3 regions of the Marinobacter sp. NFXS9 genome follow, and region 2 is predicted to be linked to each of the others. Evidence: predicted binding sites of a transcription regulator. Region 2 holds the regulator's gene; each other region holds the start of a gene.
What was found. Region 2 encodes LexA, which represses DNA repair genes until DNA is damaged. Its sites were predicted from a motif close to CTGTNTNNNNANACAG; they were not measured.
Positions count from the first base shown of each region.

Region 1 (6,485 bases), 180 kb from region 2:
GCTGCCACGCTCCGAAAGTGTCCTAAAAACTATTGGAAATATCCGGAACGCGCTAGACTCTGAGCCGCTGCATTCACTTAACACGCTGGGCATGCACAAGCTGATTGACGACGTCCAGGCGGGACTGATTGACCTGCACGGCGCACTGATTTCGGAGTCCTTGCAAGCGCCCGCGGCCTGAACAGGGTTTTGACAAGGTTCACCCCATGACGCGATTCGACGTGCCACTGTCTCTGGACGCCCTGAGGCAGACTTACCGGTGCCCGTCCGAGACCGCGGATGAATGGCTGCCCCGTGCCGACGCACCGGGCTGGAACCAGGTGCTGGGCTGGTTGATGGAGCAGGGTGGGGACGTGCTCGCGGCGCTGTCCTCCGACCTGCAGCATCAGCTGCGGGAACACGGCGCCACGTTCGACCCCCAGCACCAGCAGAACCGGACCCTGGACCTGATTCCCTGGCTGTTCGACCCGGCCGAGTGGGACCCCATCGAAGCGGGGCTTGTCCAGCGACGACAGCTGCTGTCGCTCGTTCTGCGCGATCTCTACGGACCGCAGACCCTGCTGCGCGACGGCATCCTGCCGCCGGAACTGATCTTCCGTAACGCCAGCTTTCTGCTGCCCTGCCACGGTCTGGTTCCCGAGGATATGGACTGGCTGGTGATGCTGGGCTGCGACCTGGGGCGTGATGCCAACGGCCGCATGACGGTCTATGCCGACGGTTCCCAGGCGCCCGGTGGTATGGGATATGTGCTGGAAAACCGGGTGGCCATCAATCAGGTGGTGCCGGAGCTGGCCCAGCGTTTCGACAAACGCCATCTGGCGAGCTTCTTCAAGGATCTGCAGCGGGCGCTGGTACCGCAGATTCCCTACGCCAGTGAACCCCTGATCGGCTTGATGACGCGCCACTACCGGGATGGCCAGTATTTCGAGCACGCCTTCCTGGCTAACTACCTGGACCTGGCCCTGGTCCACGGCGCCGACCTGATGTTCCGCGAAGGCCGCATCTGGCTGAAAACCCTGAGCGGACTGCAGCCGGTCGATGCCCTGATGCGCTACATGCCGGACAACCTGTCCGATCCGCTGGAACTGGAAGGGGACATCGCCGGTACACCGGGGCTGCTGCAAACCATTCGCCAGGGCAACCTGGTGTGCTGCAATCCGCCGGGCGCGGGATTGATCGACAGCGGCGCGCTGCTCCCGTTCATGGAAGACCTGTGCCAGCACCTGCTGGGGGAATCCCTGCTTCTGCCGGCAGTGGAGGCCTACTGGTGTGGCGATCCGGCTCAGCAGAAGGTGGTGCTGGGCGAGCTCATCGATATGGTCGTGCACGATCTGGAAAAGCCCGGCAAGTTGATCAGCTACGCCAACGCCAGTCGCCGGGAACGGGAAAAGCTGGCCGAGCGAATAAAGACCGATCCCACACGTTTTGTGGCGCGACGCATCCTGCCGCTGAGTACCCTGCCGGTCTGGCAAAAGCACGAAGTGCAGTCCCGCAGTGTCGCTCTGCGCGCCTTCGTCTTACGCCAGGGCAGTGACGACAAAGTGCTGCCCGGCGGCCTGGCGCGCTGCCACGAACAACCGCTGCAGCTGCAGCTGGGGTTGTCCACCCGCTTCATGGCCAAGGACGTGTGGCTGGCAAGCCCCGACGACAGCTCGGTGAGCCTGTTGCACAGCACACTGACCAGCGTGCGCCTGTCGCGTAAAACCGGATTGTTGCCCAGTCGCGTGGCGGATCATCTGTTCTGGCTGGGTCGCTACAGCGAACGGCTCAACCTGGCCTGCCGGGCCATGCGCGCGGCGCTGCCGCTGATCTCGACGCTGGCTCGGGACGAACAGGTGCAGACCCTGACGCCACTGGTGGAATTTGCCTGCACCATCAACGGCGGTGTGTTCATGCCCACCGACAACGTCGATGAGTTGACCCACCAGCTCACCAGCCTGTTCCTGTACGACCGCAAGGACGGCCTGCTGGCGGTGCTGCAGGCGCTGATCATGAACGCCCAGTCCGTCCGGGAGTTTTTCAGCGAGGACACCTGGTACGTCCTCGAGCGGCTGCAGAATGCCCTGAACCAGTTCCCGGCCCGCGGCTCGGTATCCCGCATGGATCGGGCTCTGGACGAAATCATCCTGCTGCAGTCCGCCATCTATGGCCTGAACAACGAAACCATGAGCCGCACCCAGACCCTGAGGTTCATGGACATCGGCCAGCACATCGAGCGCGCCCAGCAGACCACTGCGCTGCTGCACAAGGTCTTCGTCAAATACCCGCAGCCGCCGGCGGCGCTGATGGAGGCGGTGTTACGCATGGCCGATACGCTGATGACCTATCGCCGGCGCTACCGGACTGAGCTGCATCCGGTGGCCATCATCGATCTGCTGTTGCTGGATGAAAGCACGCCGCGTTCGGTGGGGTACCAGTGTGGGCGGCTGAAGCGTCAGGTGAGTCTGCTCCCGGTGCGGGATTCGACCCTGGCCGGCCTCAACGCCGAACAGCGTCTGATGGTGGAGCTGGTGTCTGTATTGCAACTGGTGGACCTGGAAGCCCTGGTCAGCGAAACCGGGGAACCGTCGCCGCAACTGGACGAACTGCTGGTGCGCATCAACAATCTGCTCAGCAAGCTGTCGGAAGCCATCACGCTGGCCTACTTCAACCACGCGGACATTCCGCGGCCGATCGACGACGTGTGAGACCGATGAAATACAGGATCTCTCATCTGACGCGCTACACCTACGAGCAGGACATCGCCAACAGCTACAACCGCGGTTGTCTGCTGCCCCGCGGCCTGCTTTACCAGAAGGTGGCGTCCAGCCGGCTGACGGTCACGCCGACGCCGAGTAGCCTGTACAACCACCCGGACTTTTTCGGCAACCTCTATACGTTTTTTCATGTGAACTCCCTCCATAAAGAGATGGAGGTCAGCGTCACCAGTCAGGTGGAAGTGATGCCTCGGGGCCTGGAACAGGCGCCCACGCGCTCGCTGCCCTGGGAAGAGGCCATTCGGCGTCTGGCCGGGGACACCAACCGCCAGGCCTTACAGGCTCGGCTGCTGCAGGTGGGCTCGCGGATGGCACCGATTGATCCGCTCATCGCCGAATTCGCCCGGGACATTTTCAGCCCCGGGCTGCCGTTGCTCGAAGGAGCGCGGCAACTGACGCACCGCATTTTCAGTGAGTTCACCTATGACCCCGGTTTCACCACCCTGGCCACGCCGGTGGACGACGTGCTCAAGGCTCGCCGGGGTGTCTGCCAGGATTTCGCTCACCTGGCCATCAGCGCCCTGCGATCTCTCGGTTTCCCGGCGTGCTACGTCAGCGGCTATCTGGAAACCATTCCCCCGCCGGGCCAGCCGCGACTGGTCGGGGCGGATGCCTCCCACGCCTGGTTCAGCGTGTACGACCCCTCATTGGGGTGGGTGGATTTCGACCCCACCAACGACCTGATGCCGGACGAACGGCACATCACCGTCGCGTTCGGCCGGGATTACGCCGACGTGGTTCCACTTAAAGGACTGATGAGCGGCGGTGGCCGTCACGATCTGACGGTCGAAGTGGATGTGATGCCGCTGGATGAACCGACCTCGAAATCCGCAAATGCCTGAATCCCGTGGGCTTCCTGAAAAGGCCTCCGACAAGGGGTAGACGCGGGCCGTTCATATCGAAAGAATGGGGCCTTTGCTGACCGCTGTTGGGAGTCTCCGATCCATGACCATTTCCGACGATACCCTTTTCACCAGCGCCGCCGAGCTGGGCGACCTGTTGCGCCAGCGCGGCCAGATGATCACCACGGCGGAGAGTTGCACCGGGGGCTGGGTGGCCAAGGTCCTGACCGACCGGGCCGGGAGCTCGGATTATGTCCACAGCGGCCTGGTGACCTATTCCAACGATGCCAAACGAGGCCTGTTGGGCGTCAGTGAAACGGCGCTGGTGGAACACGGAGCGGTCAGCGAGCCGGTGGTCCGGGAGATGGTGGCCGGTGCGCTGGCAGCGACCGGTGCCGATGTGGCCGTCGCCATCAGCGGCGTCGCCGGGCCGGGGGGTGGTTCCGAAGACAAGCCCGTTGGAACAGTCTGGTTCGCTTGGGGCCGTTCGGCCGCCGACACCCAGTGTGTGGTGCAGTATTTTGACGGAGACCGCGACGCGGTGCGGCGTCAGGCGGTTCAGTTTGTCCTTGAAGGCGTCCATCGGTTCCTGGCCGAAACCTAGTTGAAAACACGACACTTGGACGCCGGGACCTGTTGTGTTTTAATACTGTTCAAATATACAGTCTGGACCCTGTATAAAAAGGTTTCCAGACCGGACATTTCCGATCATGCCGTGCGGCGGCACAGAAAGATGAGGTTTTCGCAGCGATGGAAGACAACCGTAAGAAGGCGTTGAGCGCGGCTCTGAGCCAGATCGAGCGCCAGTTCGGCAAAGGCGCGGTCATGAAGATGGGCGATCAGCCCCGTGAGGCCATTCCCGCGGTATCCACCGGCTCCTTGGGGCTGGACGTTGCCCTGGGTATCGGTGGCCTGCCGTACGGGCGGATCGTCGAGATCTACGGCCCGGAAAGCTCCGGTAAGACCACGCTGACCCTTCAGGTGATCGCTGAAGCCCAGAAGGCCGGCAAGACCTGTGCCTTCGTTGACGCCGAGCACGCGCTGGATCCGGTCTACGCCGAGAAACTGGGCGTTAACGTTGACGACCTGCTGGTGTCCCAGCCGGACACCGGTGAGCAGGCGCTGGAAATTGCCGACATGCTGGTGCGCTCCAACGCCATCGACGTCATCATCGTCGACTCCGTGGCGGCCCTGACGCCCAAGGCGGAAATCGAAGGCGAGATGGGGGATTCCCACGTTGGCCTGCAGGCCCGCCTGATGTCCCAGGCGCTGCGTAAGCTGACCGGTAACGTCAAGCATGCCAACTGCCTGATGGTCTTCATCAACCAGATCCGGATGAAGATCGGCGTCATGTTCGGCAGCCCGGAAACCACCACCGGCGGTAACGCGCTGAAGTTCTATTCCTCTGTTCGCCTGGACATCCGTCGCATCGGCGCCGTGAAGGAAGGGGACGAAGTGGTCGGTAACGAGACCCGCGTGAAGGTGGTCAAGAACAAGGTCTCCCCGCCGTTCAAGCAGGCCGAGTTCCAGATCATGTACGGCAAGGGCATCTACCACATGGCCGAAGTCGTGGACCTGGGCGTGAAGGAAGGCTTCGTCGACAAGTCCGGCGCCTGGTACAGCTACAACGGCGACAAGATCGGCCAGGGTAAGGCGAATGCCTGTAAATTCCTGGAAGAAAACCTGGATATGGCCCACGAGATTGAAGCCAAGATCCGTGAAAAACTGATGCCGAAGCCGACTCCGAAAGATAAGGAAGCACCAGCGGCCGCCGAGGCGGAGAAGAGCGGCGAACTGCTCTGAAGCCGGAGTTCACTGACGCTCTGAACAACACCCCGCCGGGTTATCCGGCGGGGTGTTTTTGAATGGGAAAGGGGATCAGCCGTTGGGCGAGCTGATTGTCTCGGCATCGAGCCACTGCGGGCCGGCGACCCGATTGCGGCCCTTGCCTTTGGCCAGGTAAAGCCGCTCGTCGGCAAACGCCAGCAGGTCTTCCAGGGTGCTGCCGTCCGGGCCGATTTCGGCGACGCCCAGGCTCATGGTCTGGGAGATCGTCGTGCCGTCATAAACCAGCGGGCGTTCGGCAACGGTGGTCCGTAGCTCCTCGGCCACGGTCATGGCCTGCTTGATGTGAGTGTCCGGCAGGAGAATGGCGAATTCCTCGCCGCCAAATCGGCAGGCCAGATCGCTCAGTCGCAGGCGTTTGCGAATCAGGCGCGCCACATGCACCAGCACCCGATCCCCCATCTCGTGGCCGTAGCGGTCGTTGACGCTCTTGAAGAAGTCCAGGTCCAGCAGGATCAGCGACAGCGGGGTAAGCTCGCGCTGGGCCCGGTGGGTTTCCTTCTCGAAAATTTCCTCGAACATGACCCGATTGGCCAGTCCCGTCAGGAAATCGGTCCGGGCCAGCCGCAGCAGCTTGTTTTCGGACCGCTCCCGGCTGACCTCATACACATGGGAAAACGTCAGGATGCACAGCGTCAGGATGCCCATGTTCAGCAAGGGAATGGGCTTCATATAGACCGGTGAGTCATGGAACTTGAACAGGAAAATGGCTGTGGCGATACCGGTGAAAAACAACGAAATCGCCAGCCCCAGCTTTCTCCCGTGCAGCAGGTGCGACAGGATCGGTACGAGCAGAATCCAGCCAAACACGGACACCGTCGAACGCGGCACGTAAAGCGCAAACATCATCGCACTGAAGAAGGGCAGGCTATAGGCCAGCAGCCAGCGGTCCAGATGCCGGGTCCGGCGAACGGCCCACATCAGGAACACCGAATAGGTGGCCATCACGATTTCCACCATCGCCAACGGCCTATTGCCGGCGCGAATATTCAGCGTGGCAAACACAATGCCCGCTATCAGCGTGATCCACAGCAAGGCCATC
Region 1 covers NZ_JAGDDW010000002.1:90,255-96,739, forward strand. The annotation lists gene J3364_RS03975 (alpha-E domain-containing protein) at 1-181, shown strand, start outside; gene J3364_RS03980 (circularly permuted type 2 ATP-grasp protein) at 207-2,687, shown strand; gene J3364_RS03985 (transglutaminase family protein) at 2,693-3,598, shown strand; gene pncC (nicotinamide-nucleotide amidase) at 3,702-4,202, shown strand; gene recA (recombinase RecA) at 4,349-5,401, shown strand; gene J3364_RS04000 (GGDEF domain-containing protein) at 5,477-6,485, opposite strand, start outside.
Region 1: a site for LexA is predicted at 4,248-4,263, ahead of recA (recombinase RecA). Genes of this name have one in related genera too.

Region 2 (6,485 bases):
CGGCTGCCCTCGGCACCGGCTTCACGCAGCTTGTTGCAAAGTGTCTCCATGGTTTTCAGGTCGGAGAGGGCCAGCGGCGGGCTGACGATCTCCAGGGGCACGATGCGCTCGGCGGCGGCGTCGATCACCTCCATGGCATGACTGCCCAGCTCCCGGATGGATTCGGGCAGGCGATCGTCCTGCAGGTCCAGGTCCTTGATCGGATCGGAATCCAGCTCGATGGTGAAATCGCCGAGCGGGGAGTCGAGCCGGCTCACGTACCGGGACTCCAGGCGGGGCTCTGCCTCCAGCAAACCCGCGCAGAGATTGACAAGACCGTCATAGGACAGACCGGATATCTCCACTTCGACACCGACATGGCGTTCATCGCCGTCCCGGTTGTTGCGGATGCTGGGCATCCGGATTACCTGATCCGAGCTCATGTTCTCTCCTTGTCTGAAAGCCGGACGAGGGCGTCGCAGCGTTTGCCGCACCCTCCGATCGATCGTCTACAGGCCTGCCAGGCAGGCCACTACTCGCTGTGGGTCACTCTATCACAGCCTCTCAAGCGAGTGCCGCTTAACAGACCGTCATCGCCGGTCCGAGCGTGCGACGTCCCTGGTGGCTGGCTGTTAGACTGAAGGAGACTCTGGCGAGCGGGTTACCCTGCGTCGGGAGCCGGTAGTGCGCGATCGGGACAGGATGACCCCGCACCCTATGATGACCACTGGAGTAAACATCGACATGCTCGAGCAGACCCTGAAACAGCTAATCGGCCAATACCGACCCGAGAGCCTGATCGTTGCAGGGGATACGGCAGCCCGTATCGGTCGGGTCTGGGCCGATCATGCCGGCTCGCAATTGCTGGAACTGAACGGCGAGTCTGTTACGGGCCTGTCCCGTCGGGCTGAAGTGGTCGACCTGGCGCTGGTGACCGACATGCTGGGGACGCTTTCCCATGAAGACGCCCGGCAGCTGCTGGGTTGGCTGCGCAACGCGGGTGCCCGCCGGGTTGCGGTCAGCGTGCATCCGGACGATGACTGGTCGTTCAACGATATGATCAGCCTGGCCTTCACCCGCTATGCGACTCTGGACGACGGCATCGAACTGTTTACCTACGACATCGCCACCTACAACCGACCCCGGGACTGGAACAATCCCCGTTTCTGGGCCAACCCCGAGAATTGGGGCAAATACCGCTGGTAGCCCGTCATCAAGCGGGAGCGCGCCGACCTGATCCTGTATGAAGTGGGCGTTCGGTCCTCTTTGGTGGCATTTTCAGTGCGCCGGTACCGCGTTAGAGTAAGGACGATGGAAAGAATGTGGCGCCGGCGATGCAGTGGGTCAGCATTTTGCCCGCGGCGTCACGCCGTTATCAGGAGGTGGCTATGGACGAGCAATGCATCAGGGTCCGGATCTCCGGACAAGTTCAGGGCGTCTTTTTTCGTGCCAGTACGCAGGAACAGGCACAGGCGAAAGGCCTCTCCGGGTATGCCAAGAATCTGCCGGATGGGCGTGTCGAGGTCGTTGCCTGCGGTGACGGCGATGCCCTGGATCGTCTGGTGGAGTGGCTTCACAAGGGCCCTGAGCGGGCTCGGGTGGATCACGTAGATGTTGAGGCGGTCGGCTTCCGGAGCCATCAGGGTTTCCGCATCAAATAGTTGTATTCAGGGCTTGGATCCGATTTCTGTATACCGTCTTTACACTGGATGAAATACTGTATATAGTCGTTGATACTGTATATAAAGACAGGTCAACGGCATGAAGCTGACACCAAGACAAACCCAGGTACTGGATGTGATCCGTCGGTCGATCGATGAGACGGGTTATCCCCCCACGCGTGCGGAAATCGCCCAGGAGTTGGGCTTCAAGTCCGCAAACGCCGCGGAAGAACACCTGCGGGCGCTGGCCCGCAAGGGTGCGATCGAAATGGTGCCGGGCGCCAGTCGTGGCATCCGGCTGCCGGAAGCGGAAGAAGATCCGGGCCTGCCGATTGTCGGCCAGGTCGCTGCCGGCAGTCCCATTCTCGCGCAGGAACACATCGACGACTATTGTGCCCTGCAGCCAACTTTTTTCTCCCCATCCGCCGATTACCTGCTGCGCGTTCGCGGCATGAGTATGAAGGACATCGGTATCCTCGATGGCGATTTGCTGGCGGTTCACCGGACCCAGGACGTGCATAACGGCCAGGTGGTCGTGGCCCGGGTTGGCGAGGAAGTCACGGTCAAGCGCTACAAGCGCGACGGCTCCCGTGTCTACCTGATTGCCGAGAATGAGGAATTCGACCCCATCGAGGTTGATCTCACAGAGCAGGAACTGTTTATCGAAGGCCTGGGGGTGGGTGTGATCCGTCGTTCGGATATGCACTGACCACCCGGCACGCGAGCATTCGGAGGTGTCCCATGGAGCAGCTCAGTTTTAACCCGTCACTTTCCCGTCATCCGATGCCGGTGCCTGTTGTGGAGCCGGCCCTGGAACGACAGAGTCGTCGCCAGGAGGCGGGCCGCCCGACCGGATCCGTTGATTTCGCGAGGAGCGCGTCGTCCCGCGGAGCATCGGCGCCTCAGGTGCCCCAAGGGAATGTGACGGAGATTATCCTGCCGGAAGCGCAGGTGGAAAACATGCAGTTGCTCCTGCCCATGCTGACCCAGCTCAACCAGGAGCGCCGCTGGTTGGCGTGGATTGACCCGCCCCAGGCACTGATGCAGAAGTGGCAGCAGATGCACGGTATCGTTGCCGGAGAAATCCTGGTGCTGCGTTCCAGCGATCAGCACGATGCGTCGTCACTGGCCGAGCGTGCTCTACGGGCCGGAACGTGTCATGCGGTCGTGATGTGGACCGGTGGTGTTATGGGCGCGCCGGCGTTCGAGCGCCTACAGTCGGCGTCGGCACAGGGCAACAGCCATGGCGTCGTATTGCGTCAGCGGTAAGCCCTCTTGGTTGTGGTTGCCGAGCGCAAGGGCGCGCAGGTATTTCCTGTGGTCTGCAGGGTATAGGTCAGCAGGCCATTTATCAGAACAATCGAATGACAATGAGTGACGCAAGTTCTGGTCGAGAGAGATAGGTGCTGCCTCTCAGGTTGAGCATTCTGGTCGGGCGGTCGCCAATGATCAGGAAAAATGGTTACTGAAGAGTGGTGAGATGGAGGCTGATGATCGGTGAATGGTGGCGAGCAGCCGCGCTGATCTCGCCACAATGAGGGCGGGGGCTGGAAGGGCCGACCCGGTCAGTGAAGCGTTCTGGGGGTAGCCGGTTTGGCGACCTCGGCTTCGGCGTCTTCATCATCCCAATCGATGGCATCTGCAATATTGCCCACCGCCTCGATACCGGCGGTCATCATCGCCTTGGCGACAGACAGGTCGCGATCTTCCATCATGTCCCGTGCTTCCTGGGAGAAAGAAATACGCACCAGCGGTGTCGTTTCGTCGTCCGCCCGGCGCAGGGCAAAGTCACCATCGGGAAGTTCGACAATTTCCAGAATCGATGTGGACATATAGACTGCCTTATCCTGAAGGCCATTGGCCTTTTCAAATCAGTGTGTTCGTTGTCGCTGCGTCATTGCATGGGGGAGGGTGATTGGTCACCACTCGTCATGACGCTCCACGACCATTTCCAGATACGTTTTCATGCCGCCGGCGGTTTCCTGCAGTGCCGGCAGTGCGCGATCCGGTCCGTTCTGGGCCGCAATCGCAATCATGTTTTCCTGCTCGGTTGGCGCCTTGCGCTCTGTCGGTCTCTGTTGCTCACTGAGCAACTGTTCGGTTTGCTGCCACCAGGAGCCGGGCTCCATGGCCAGGCGTCTCAGCTCTTCCACTTCGGCACGATCACCGCCAATGCTGTCTGCGAGGGCGTCCAGGCTTTGTGGTGCCTGCTGGCGCGCCTGGTAGATGTCGGCAATGACCCGCAGCAGGGCCTGGCGTGATTCGGCCAACAGGGCAATACCGCCCTGAATGCTGGCTTCCCGCTCAACGGCGTGTTCCTGCTGCTCGGCAAGCCGGAACAGGGTACTGGCCAGAAACAGCTTCTGTCTGGTAAATGACGGCCATTGTGACGCCATGTCGGAACCCCGTGACTTCATTGATCTCTGCTGGTTGTGATTCTACCAGATTGTTGCCTGTGTTTCGCTGTCGTTGTGTGTCGATGATTGGCGCCTCGCAAGCTACCAATTAACAACTTCCTACAATTCAATGCTTGTCATCCGCTCGCCAATCAGGCAAAAAGCGCGCGCATTCGAAAAATATAACGACGCGTTCGCAACACGTTCGACGAAAGGTCGTCCGTGGCGGAATGCGTCCATGCTGGTTGGAGAACGGACTATGGGGAAGCAGACGCTTGCACTGATGGCGGTGTTGTCATTGGCCGGGATGGGCAGTATCGCCCAGGCCAAGGTATCCGACGCTGAGGCCGCCCGCCTGGATCAGGACCTGACACCGGTTGGCGCCGAGCGCGCCGGAAATCCGTCAGGCACGATCCCGGCCTGGGACGGCGGGCTGTCAACGCCGCCCGCGAGTTACCAGAAGGGTAAGATCGAGACGGATCCGTTTACCGATGACAAGCCGCTGTTCGTCATTACGGCCCGCAATGCCGATCTCTACAAGGACAAGCTGACCGCCGGCCATCGAAAACTGCTGGAGCAGTACGGCTCCGATTATGTGATGCCGGTCTACCGGACCCGGCGTACGGCGGCTTACCCTGAGCGAATCTATGATCGCCTGCGTGATAACGTCGTTTCTGCAACCCTGCTGGATAACGGTAATGGCGTGCGCGATACCATTGCCACCAGCCCGTTCCCGATACCCAAGAGCGGCCTGGAAGCGATCTGGAATCACATTCTGCGCTACCGCGGGGAAGAAGTGTCCTACCGTTCCGCCTTTGCCACACCGACGGTGGATGGATCGTTCACGCCGGTGCTGACCGAGTACGACTACTTCTTCGCCTACAGCGAGCCGGGCGCTACCCTCGCGGATATCGACAACAAGATCTTCTATCTGAAGACCCGGATTATGGCGCCCTCCAGTCTGGCCGGGACACTGAATCTGGTTCACGAGACGCTGGACCAGGTGCGTTCGCCGCGTCTGGCGTGGCGTTATGAATCCGGAGAGCGTCGCCTGCGTCGGTCCCCGAACCTGGCCTATACCACGGATCTGCCCAACAGCTCGTCGCTGCGCTCGGTGGATCAGAAGGATATGTATAACGGTGCGCCCAACCAGTACGACTGGGTGCTCAAGGGCAAGCGTGAAATCTACGTGCCCTACAACGCCTATCGCCTGCATCAGCCGTCCGCGACGGCCGACAAGATCGTCCAGGCGCGCCACATCAATCAGGAACTGACCCGTTACGAGCTGCACCGGGTCTGGGTTGTGGAAGCCACCCTGCGGACCGGCATCGAGCACATTTATCATCGTCGTGTGTTCTACATCGACGAAGACAGTTGGCAGATCCTGGTGTCTGAAGAGTACGACGAGGACGGCAACCTCTGGCGGGTTTCAGAGGCTCACAACATCAGCTACTACACGGTACCGGTGTTCTGGACCACGCTGGAACTGACCTACGATCTCAAGTCCGACCGCTATTATGTGGATGGGCTCGATGATGGCCAGGGCCCGTATGATTTCCATCCGGGCTTCCGTGGCAACGAGTTCACCGCCTCTGCGGTACGTCGCTCAGCCCGCCGCTGATGGATATCGACGCCGATAAAACCCGATCCCTGTGGATCGGGTTTTTTGTTGGGACGCAAGCCTGGTGGCGTACCGGTCGGCGGCAGGCGATATCGCGGTTATACTGCGTGAATCATCCACTGAACGCCGGGAAGGGGAAGACCGAATGCCGAACGCACTGGAATCGCTGGATCGCCTGATCAACGCCTTTCGCGAAGCGCTCTCGCAGGAAGACTGGGAGACGCTGGGGCAGGTCAGCCAGTCTGTTCAGCCGACGGTTTCAGCAGCCGTTGCGGATGAGGCGAATGATCGCGGTGAACTGGGTCAGCGGCTGGAAACCCTCCAGGAATTGATGGACGACGCTGCCCGGCAGGCGACCGAATCCCGTGATACGGCGGCGAGGGAACTGCGTGGAATGAACCAGAACCGTAATGCGCTGAAGACCTATGCCAATGTCCGTGCCCGCGGGCGCCGGCCGTGATTTTTGGTAAAAAATTGCGTCATAAAATTGACTCAAACCTTTCCGGAGTCTTAACTACGCGTCAGAATTCAGGCAAACTGTGGCCTTTCCAGAGCATTGCCGAGGGGCTCCGGCATCCAATGCAGCACATCTTTCGCAGACCCGTCCCCGGGGCGATCTGACAGCTGGCTGGTCGGTGCCTTCCTGATAACCCGGAGACAAATCCCGCATGTCCAGCGAACACAATAAAATTCTGGTCCTGATTAGTAATGACGCAGTCCGTCGTGATCTGACAACGATCCTGGATTTTATCGGAGAGGTCTCTCAGGTGGTCGCCCCGGAGGCTTTGGCGAGTATTGAGGCGACCGATCTGGCCGACGCGACGTCGG
Region 2 covers NZ_JAGDDW010000002.1:271,899-278,383, forward strand. The annotation lists gene J3364_RS04835 (amidoligase family protein) at 1-422, opposite strand, end outside; gene J3364_RS04840 (DUF6231 family protein) at 697-1,185, shown strand; gene J3364_RS04845 (acylphosphatase) at 1,368-1,640, shown strand; gene lexA (transcriptional repressor LexA) at 1,741-2,349, shown strand; gene J3364_RS04855 (cell division inhibitor SulA) at 2,382-2,909, shown strand; gene J3364_RS04860 (hypothetical protein) at 3,206-3,472, opposite strand; gene J3364_RS04865 (DUF6586 family protein) at 3,560-4,036, opposite strand; gene J3364_RS04870 (DUF1329 domain-containing protein) at 4,296-5,657, shown strand; gene J3364_RS04875 (SOS cell division inhibitor) at 5,803-6,117, shown strand; gene J3364_RS04880 (sigma-54 dependent transcriptional regulator) at 6,326-6,485, shown strand, end outside.

Region 3 (6,485 bases), on a different contig from region 2:
CTTGCGTAGCGTATCGACCGGGCGCAGATAGCGCTCGCCGTTGGCAAACAGGTGATGGCCGGCCTCGGCGACCGTGCAGCCCTGGCGGATGGCCGTCAGTACGTCCTGCAGGGGCTGGCGGTTGCGCTGGTGCATGTGGACATGGCCGGTGGCCACGATAGGGAGCCCCAGTTGCTGGCCGAGCCGGCGCCAGTGCGCCAGGTTGTCGTCGTCCTGGTCGCCCAGGGTGCGTTCGGCCATGATCCAGAGTCGCCCCGGGAACCGGGTTTTCAACCACTGGCCCGTTTCTTCCTGTGTGGCTGCCGATGTTGGAACGGTCTGCCAGAGGGCCAGGCATTCGTCCAGGGCATGGGTTTCCAGGTCTTCGCCAAACAGGGTGTAGTGGCCTTTCTCGGCGCGGCGCCGACCGGTGGTGATCAGCTGGCAGAGTTGGCCATAGCCCTTGCGGCTGCGGGCCAGCAGGACCAGTTGCAGATCCGGAGACTGAATGCGGAATTCACTGCCGGTGATCAGTTTGACCGGACTGTCCTTCAGGGCGGCATAGGCCCGGGGCATACCGGCGACGGAGCATTCGTCGGTGATGGCCAGAGCGTGATAGCCCTGGCGGGCCGCTTCCTCGGCCAGCTCCTGGGGGTGAGAGGCACCCCGCAGGAACGAGAAATTGCTCAGGCAGTGCAGTTCGGCGTATGACATAAGGCTTTATCCAAACCAGCCGTGAATAAACCAGCCACCGGTCACATCCCGGAACAGCCAGCCGGTCTGGCCGCTGTGCAGCCGGGCAATGTAGTAGTCCCGCTGGACCCGTTCCCCGTCCCACCAGCCGGCGCTGATGCGTTCGGGGCCGGCCAGCCAGGTGCAGGGCATTTCCCGGAGCGGCTGGGGTTGGCGTAACAGCCAGAGCGGGCGACGTGGCGCCGTCCGGGCCGGAGAAGAGCGGCCGCTGGACACCGGTGTGGCCCGCCAGGCCTGCTCCGGCCGATGATCGGGGTTCAGGGCCAGGCTGTGCAGGGCCTCTTCTCCGAGTCGGGCCTGGAGCCGGCTGAGCAGGTGCTGGCGGGCCTCTTCCTGATGTTGGCCTGTGTCGCCGAACAGGTCGTCGCCCCGGGGCGTGTGTCGATCAAGGAAGCGGCGAACCTTGAGGGACAGGCCGGTGGCCGGAGCTTCCAGCTGATGACGATCCAGTTTCAGGCGTGCCAGTTCCAGGAACGCATTCGCCCGGTGCTCCGGCGCCGTCGAGCGGATCTGCAGGGGCGTCACCGGCCGCCGGCGGTGGCGGATTTCCAGTTGCAGGGTATCGGTCTGTTGCTGGCGCCAGCAGAGTTCGGCATCCAGCTCCTGCAATGCCCGCTGCAACGGAAAGAGCAGGCCGCTGCTGTGTTCCACGTCTTCGGCGAAATCCAGGCGCCGGTGGAAGTAGGGTGGCGGCTGCCAGTCGGTCTGGGGATCGGCGGCGCGGCCCTCGATCTGCTGCAGGTGCAGGGCGGTTTCCGGTCCCAGGCGCCGGGCCAGTTCGCGATCGGGCAGGGCCAGGACGGGGCCCAGGGTATGCAGGCCCATGCGTTGCAGGCGCTCGGTGGTCTTTTCATCCAGGTCGGCGGCTTCAATGGGAAGTGCGTCGAGGGACTGGCGCAGGGTCTGGGTATCGTCCGTGCAGTGACCGCGACGATCCCGGGCCAGGATGCGCGCCGCCCGGGGCGTCGGGCCGCAGGCGAGATGGGCGGTCAGGCGACGCTGGTCCAGTTCGCCCCGAAGCTTTTTCCAGAGGCCTTGCAGGCCGCCATGCAGTCGTCGCAGGCTGCCTGCTTCGGCCAGGATGCCATCTGGTGGGTACAGGATGATGCGGGCCGCATGCCGGTACAGCCAGACGGCCTGCTGGTCCAGTACACCGGTCTGCTCTTCCATATCGGCTGCAATCAGGTGCAGGTTGTCGGCCAGAGCTGACGCCGTCTGGGGGCTTTGCCCTTCGGCCACGCCGGCCCGGGCCGCTTCCGGGTTGAGCTGGATGATCCGGGGCGGGTGCCCGCCGATCAGCGCCATGGGGCGGGACGCGGTCTCGCTCTGCTGGAAGTGCTCCAGCAGCAGATAGGGGAAGTGCAGGTAAAGCCACAGCATGGATCGCCTCAGCGCGCCTGTGACCAGGGGCCCTGGATCACGTTACCGGCCGGCTCCGGGCGCTGCGTCACGACGGGTGGTATGGCCAGTTGCAGGTCGCTGACGGGCCAGCCCCCGCGGCGCTTGAGGATATCCGGGCAGAGCTGGCCGTCATTCTCGCCGGGGGTGAGTTGCAGTCGCAGGGCCGCCGGTGACTGCTGGTCGGCGTGACGGCTGTGGCGGAACAGGATGCAGAGGCTGTTACCGGCTTCGGCGGCCAGCTGGATGCGGCGGATGTCGCTGCGCCTGGCGCTGTCCAGCCAGACCATGGCGAGCCCCGTGCCGGGGGAGCGCAGGCAGTTCTCGAGGGTCCAGAGTTGGTCCTCGCGGCTCTGTGTCTGAATCGTGATGAGTTGGCGGATGTCCACATCGGCCCGGGCCAGGGCCGGCGCATAGGGTATGTGGGGGGCATCAATCCAGAAAACGGTCTGGCCGGCCCGGGTCATTCGCTGCAGGGCCGGCAGCATGAGGCGCAGCTCGCCGATGCCGGGGGCATCGGTCAGGCATTCGATCATCGCGCCCCGCGGCCAGCCGCCGCCGGGGAGATAGGCATCCAGGGCGGCGTAGCCGGTGCTTTCGGCGCCCGGGCGGACGGCCTGTCTCTGGCGGCTGGCTTGCCAGACCTGAGCGTTGTCGATCAATTTGTCGAGAAGGTCACTCATTGCGTTGCTCGTCACGATACTGTTTATTTATACAGTATATTGGGCGCTGACGGATTTGCAAAGGGTTGACCCGGTTGCCAGCCGGGCGCAGTGTGTGAACAGGATGCTGAGAAACATTCGCAAACCAAGGAGGACGCTATGTCAGATCTGAAATCTGAATCCTGCGAAGCCTGCCGCGCCGATGCGCCCGAGGTGACCGAGCAGGAGATCAATACCCTCAGTGGCCATTTGCCGGACTGGTTTGTCGTGAAGATGGAGGGCGAACGCCGGCTGGAGCGGGTGTTCCGGTTCAAGGATTTCGCCCAGGCCCTGGCCTTTACCAACAAAGTCGGGGAGTTGGCCGAGTCGGAAGGTCATCACCCGGCCCTGCTTACGGAGTACGGCAAGGTGACCGTGTACTGGTGGACCCACAAGATTGGCGGGCTGCACCGCAATGATTTCATCATGGCGGCCCGGACCGATGAGTTGACACACGCTTAGCCGTCTCGGTATTCCCCGTCGGGCCGGTGGCTTACGCCGGCCCGGACAATCCGTTATCATGCAGCGTTTCGTTGGAGGCCTGTGCCTCCGGACCTGATTTCGAACGAGGGGCCGTGCTGCAACGCTCGCGAGCACCGTCCTTCCGCATGGCTGTGATAACGCATGGAACATACATATCGTCTGGTGATTTCCTGTCCTGACCGGGTCGGCATCGTGGCCAAGGTCAGTAACTTCCTGACTACCTACAACGGCTGGATCACCGAAGCCAGCCACCACGCCGACAATCAGGCCGGCTGGTTCTTTATGCGGCACGAGATCAAGGCCAGTTCCATTCCGTTCGGTCTTGACCAGTTCCGCGCGGCGTTCGAGCCGATCGCCCGGGAGTTCGACATGACCTGGCACATCGCCGATTCCGCATCACCCAAGAAAGTGGTGCTGATGTGCTCGAAGGAATCCCATTGCCTGGCGGATCTGCTGCATCGCTGGCACAGCAAGGAGCTCAATGCGGAAATTGCCGCGGTCATCTCCAATCACGACGATCTGCGCCGGATGGTCGAGTGGCACGACATTCCCTATCACCATGTGCCGGTGACCAAAGACAACAAGCCGGAAGCGTTTGCCGAGATCAGCGAGCTGTTTGCCCGCTATCAGGCCGATGTCATCGTGCTCGCCCGTTACATGCAGATCCTGCCGCCGGAAGTGTGCGAGCAGTACGCGGGTAAGGTGATCAATATTCACCACAGCTTCCTGCCGTCGTTCGCCGGTGCGCGCCCCTATCACCAGGCCTACAGCCGCGGTGTGAAGCTGATCGGGGCAACCTGCCACTACGTGACCCAGGACCTGGACGAAGGGCCGATCATCGAGCAGGACGTGATCCGGGTGAACCACAGCGACACCATCGACGATATGGTGCGCCTGGGTAAGGACGTTGAGAAAAACGTGCTGGCCCGGGGACTGCGTGCCCACATCGAAGACCGGGTCATCACCCACGAAAACAAGACCGTCGTCTTCAGCTGATCCGCGTCCTCTCCGGAGGTCGTCCGACCTCCGGAAATTTCCCCCTCCTGCTTCATTTAGACGTCATTTCCCTGTCACCCTGAGCCCCCGATTGTGGTATGATCGACGGCTTATAAATGCGCCCGAGGAAGCCTCTCACGTGCGAAAGAGGTGATTCATCCCGGGAGACAAAGACAGCGTCGAGTATGGCGCCCCTGCAGAACGCCTTTCGCGTCCCCGCGCACCTGATGCCCGAGGATGACCCGTTCGCAATTCCATACAGTGACGACTTCCAGCAAACGCAAAGGAACCTTTCTCGATGGGTGAATTAGCCAAAGAGATCCTGCCCGTAAATATTGAAGAAGAGCTGAAACAGTCCTACCTCGACTACGCCATGAGCGTTATCGTCGGGCGGGCTCTGCCGGACGTCCGGGACGGCCTGAAGCCGGTTCACCGTCGCACCCTGTTCGCGATGTCGGAGCTGGGTAACGACTGGAACAAGGCCTACAAGAAATCCGCCCGTGTGGTAGGTGACGTCATCGGTAAATACCACCCGCACGGTGACTCAGCGGTTTACGACACCATCGTCCGGATGGCTCAGCCTTTTTCGCTGCGCTACCCGCTGGTGGATGGCCAGGGCAACTTTGGCTCTATCGACGGTGATAACGCGGCCGCCATGCGTTACACCGAAATCCGCATGGAGAAAATCTCCCATTCGCTGCTGGCGGACCTGGACAAGGAAACCGTCGATTTCGTCCCCAACTACGATGGCACTGAGCACATTCCGGATGTCCTGCCGACGCGCGTACCCAACCTGCTGGTTAACGGTTCCTCGGGTATCGCCGTGGGCATGGCGACCAACATCCCGCCGCACAACCTGACCGAAGTGGTCAGTGGCTGTCTGGCGCTGATCGACAACCAGGACATCACCATCGATGAGCTGATGGAGTACATTCCCGGTCCGGACTTCCCGACAGAGGGCATCATCAGCGGCCGTGCCGGCATTATCGAGGCCTATCGCACAGGCCGGGGGCGCATCTATATCCGCGCCCGCCACGAGATCGAGGTCGACAAGAAGACCGGTCGCGAGTCCATCATCATTACCGAACTGCCGTATCAGCTGAACAAGGCGCGTCTGATCGAGAAGATCGCCGAGCTGGTCAAGGAAAAGCGGATCGAAGGCATCTCCGAGCTGCGTGACGAGTCGAATAAGGAAGGCATTCGCGTCGTCATCGAGCTGCGTCGGGGCGAGAACGCCGAAGTCGTGGTCAACAACCTGTTTGCCCACACCCAGCTGGAAACCGTCTTCGGCATCAATATGGTCGCCCTGATCAACGGCGAGCCGAAGATCCTCAACCTGAAGGAAATCCTCGACGCGTTCGTCCGTCACCGCCGCGAAGTGGTGACCCGCCGGACCATCTACGAGCTGCGCAAGGCCCGTGAACGCGGCCATATCCTGGAAGGTCTGACAGTCGCGCTGGCCAACATCGATGAAGTCATCGAGCTGATCAAGCAGTCACCGTCCGCAGCGGAAGCGAAAGAGAAGCTGATCGCCAAAGGCTGGGAGCCGGGCCAGGTTTCCGACATGCTGGAACGCGCCGGCCAGGACGCCTGCCGCCCTGACGACCTGCCGGAAATCTTCGGCATGCGCGACGGGCTCTATCACCTGTCACCGGAGCAGGCCCAGGCAATCCTGGATCTGCGTCTGCATCGCCTGACCGGTCTGGAGACCGAGAAGCTGCAGAACGAGTACAAGGAAATTCTCGACAAGATCGCCGAGCTGATTCATATCCTGAGCGAGCCGGCGCGTCTGATGGAGGTCATCCGCGAAGAACTGGAAGCCGTGGTCAGGGATTTCGGTGACGAACGCCGTACCGAGATCACCACTTCCCGCCGCGACCTGACCATCGCGGACCTGATCGACGAAGAAGACCTGGTGGTGACCATTTCCCACAACGGCTACGCCAAGACCCAGCCGGTGGAAGCCTACCAGGCGCAGCGTCGCGGTGGCCGCGGCCGTTCCTCGACCGCCATGAAGGAAGAGGATTTCATCGAGAAGCTGCTGGTCGCCAACTCCCACGACACCATCCTGTGCTTTACCAATAAGGGTAAGGTGTACTGGCTGCGGGTTTTCGAAATTCCCCAGGCCAGCCGTGCGGCACGTGGACGACCGATGGTCAATATCCTGCCGTTGGA
Region 3 covers NZ_JAGDDW010000015.1:60,315-66,799, reverse strand. The annotation lists gene J3364_RS18915 (error-prone DNA polymerase) at 1-693, opposite strand, end outside; gene J3364_RS18910 (Y-family DNA polymerase) at 700-2,112, opposite strand; gene imuA (translesion DNA synthesis-associated protein ImuA) at 2,121-2,813, opposite strand; gene J3364_RS18900 (4a-hydroxytetrahydrobiopterin dehydratase) at 2,952-3,293, shown strand; gene purU (formyltetrahydrofolate deformylase) at 3,456-4,310, shown strand; gene gyrA (DNA gyrase subunit A) at 4,609-6,485, shown strand, end outside.
Region 3: a site for LexA is predicted at 2,833-2,848, ahead of imuA (translesion DNA synthesis-associated protein ImuA). Genes of this name have one in related genera too.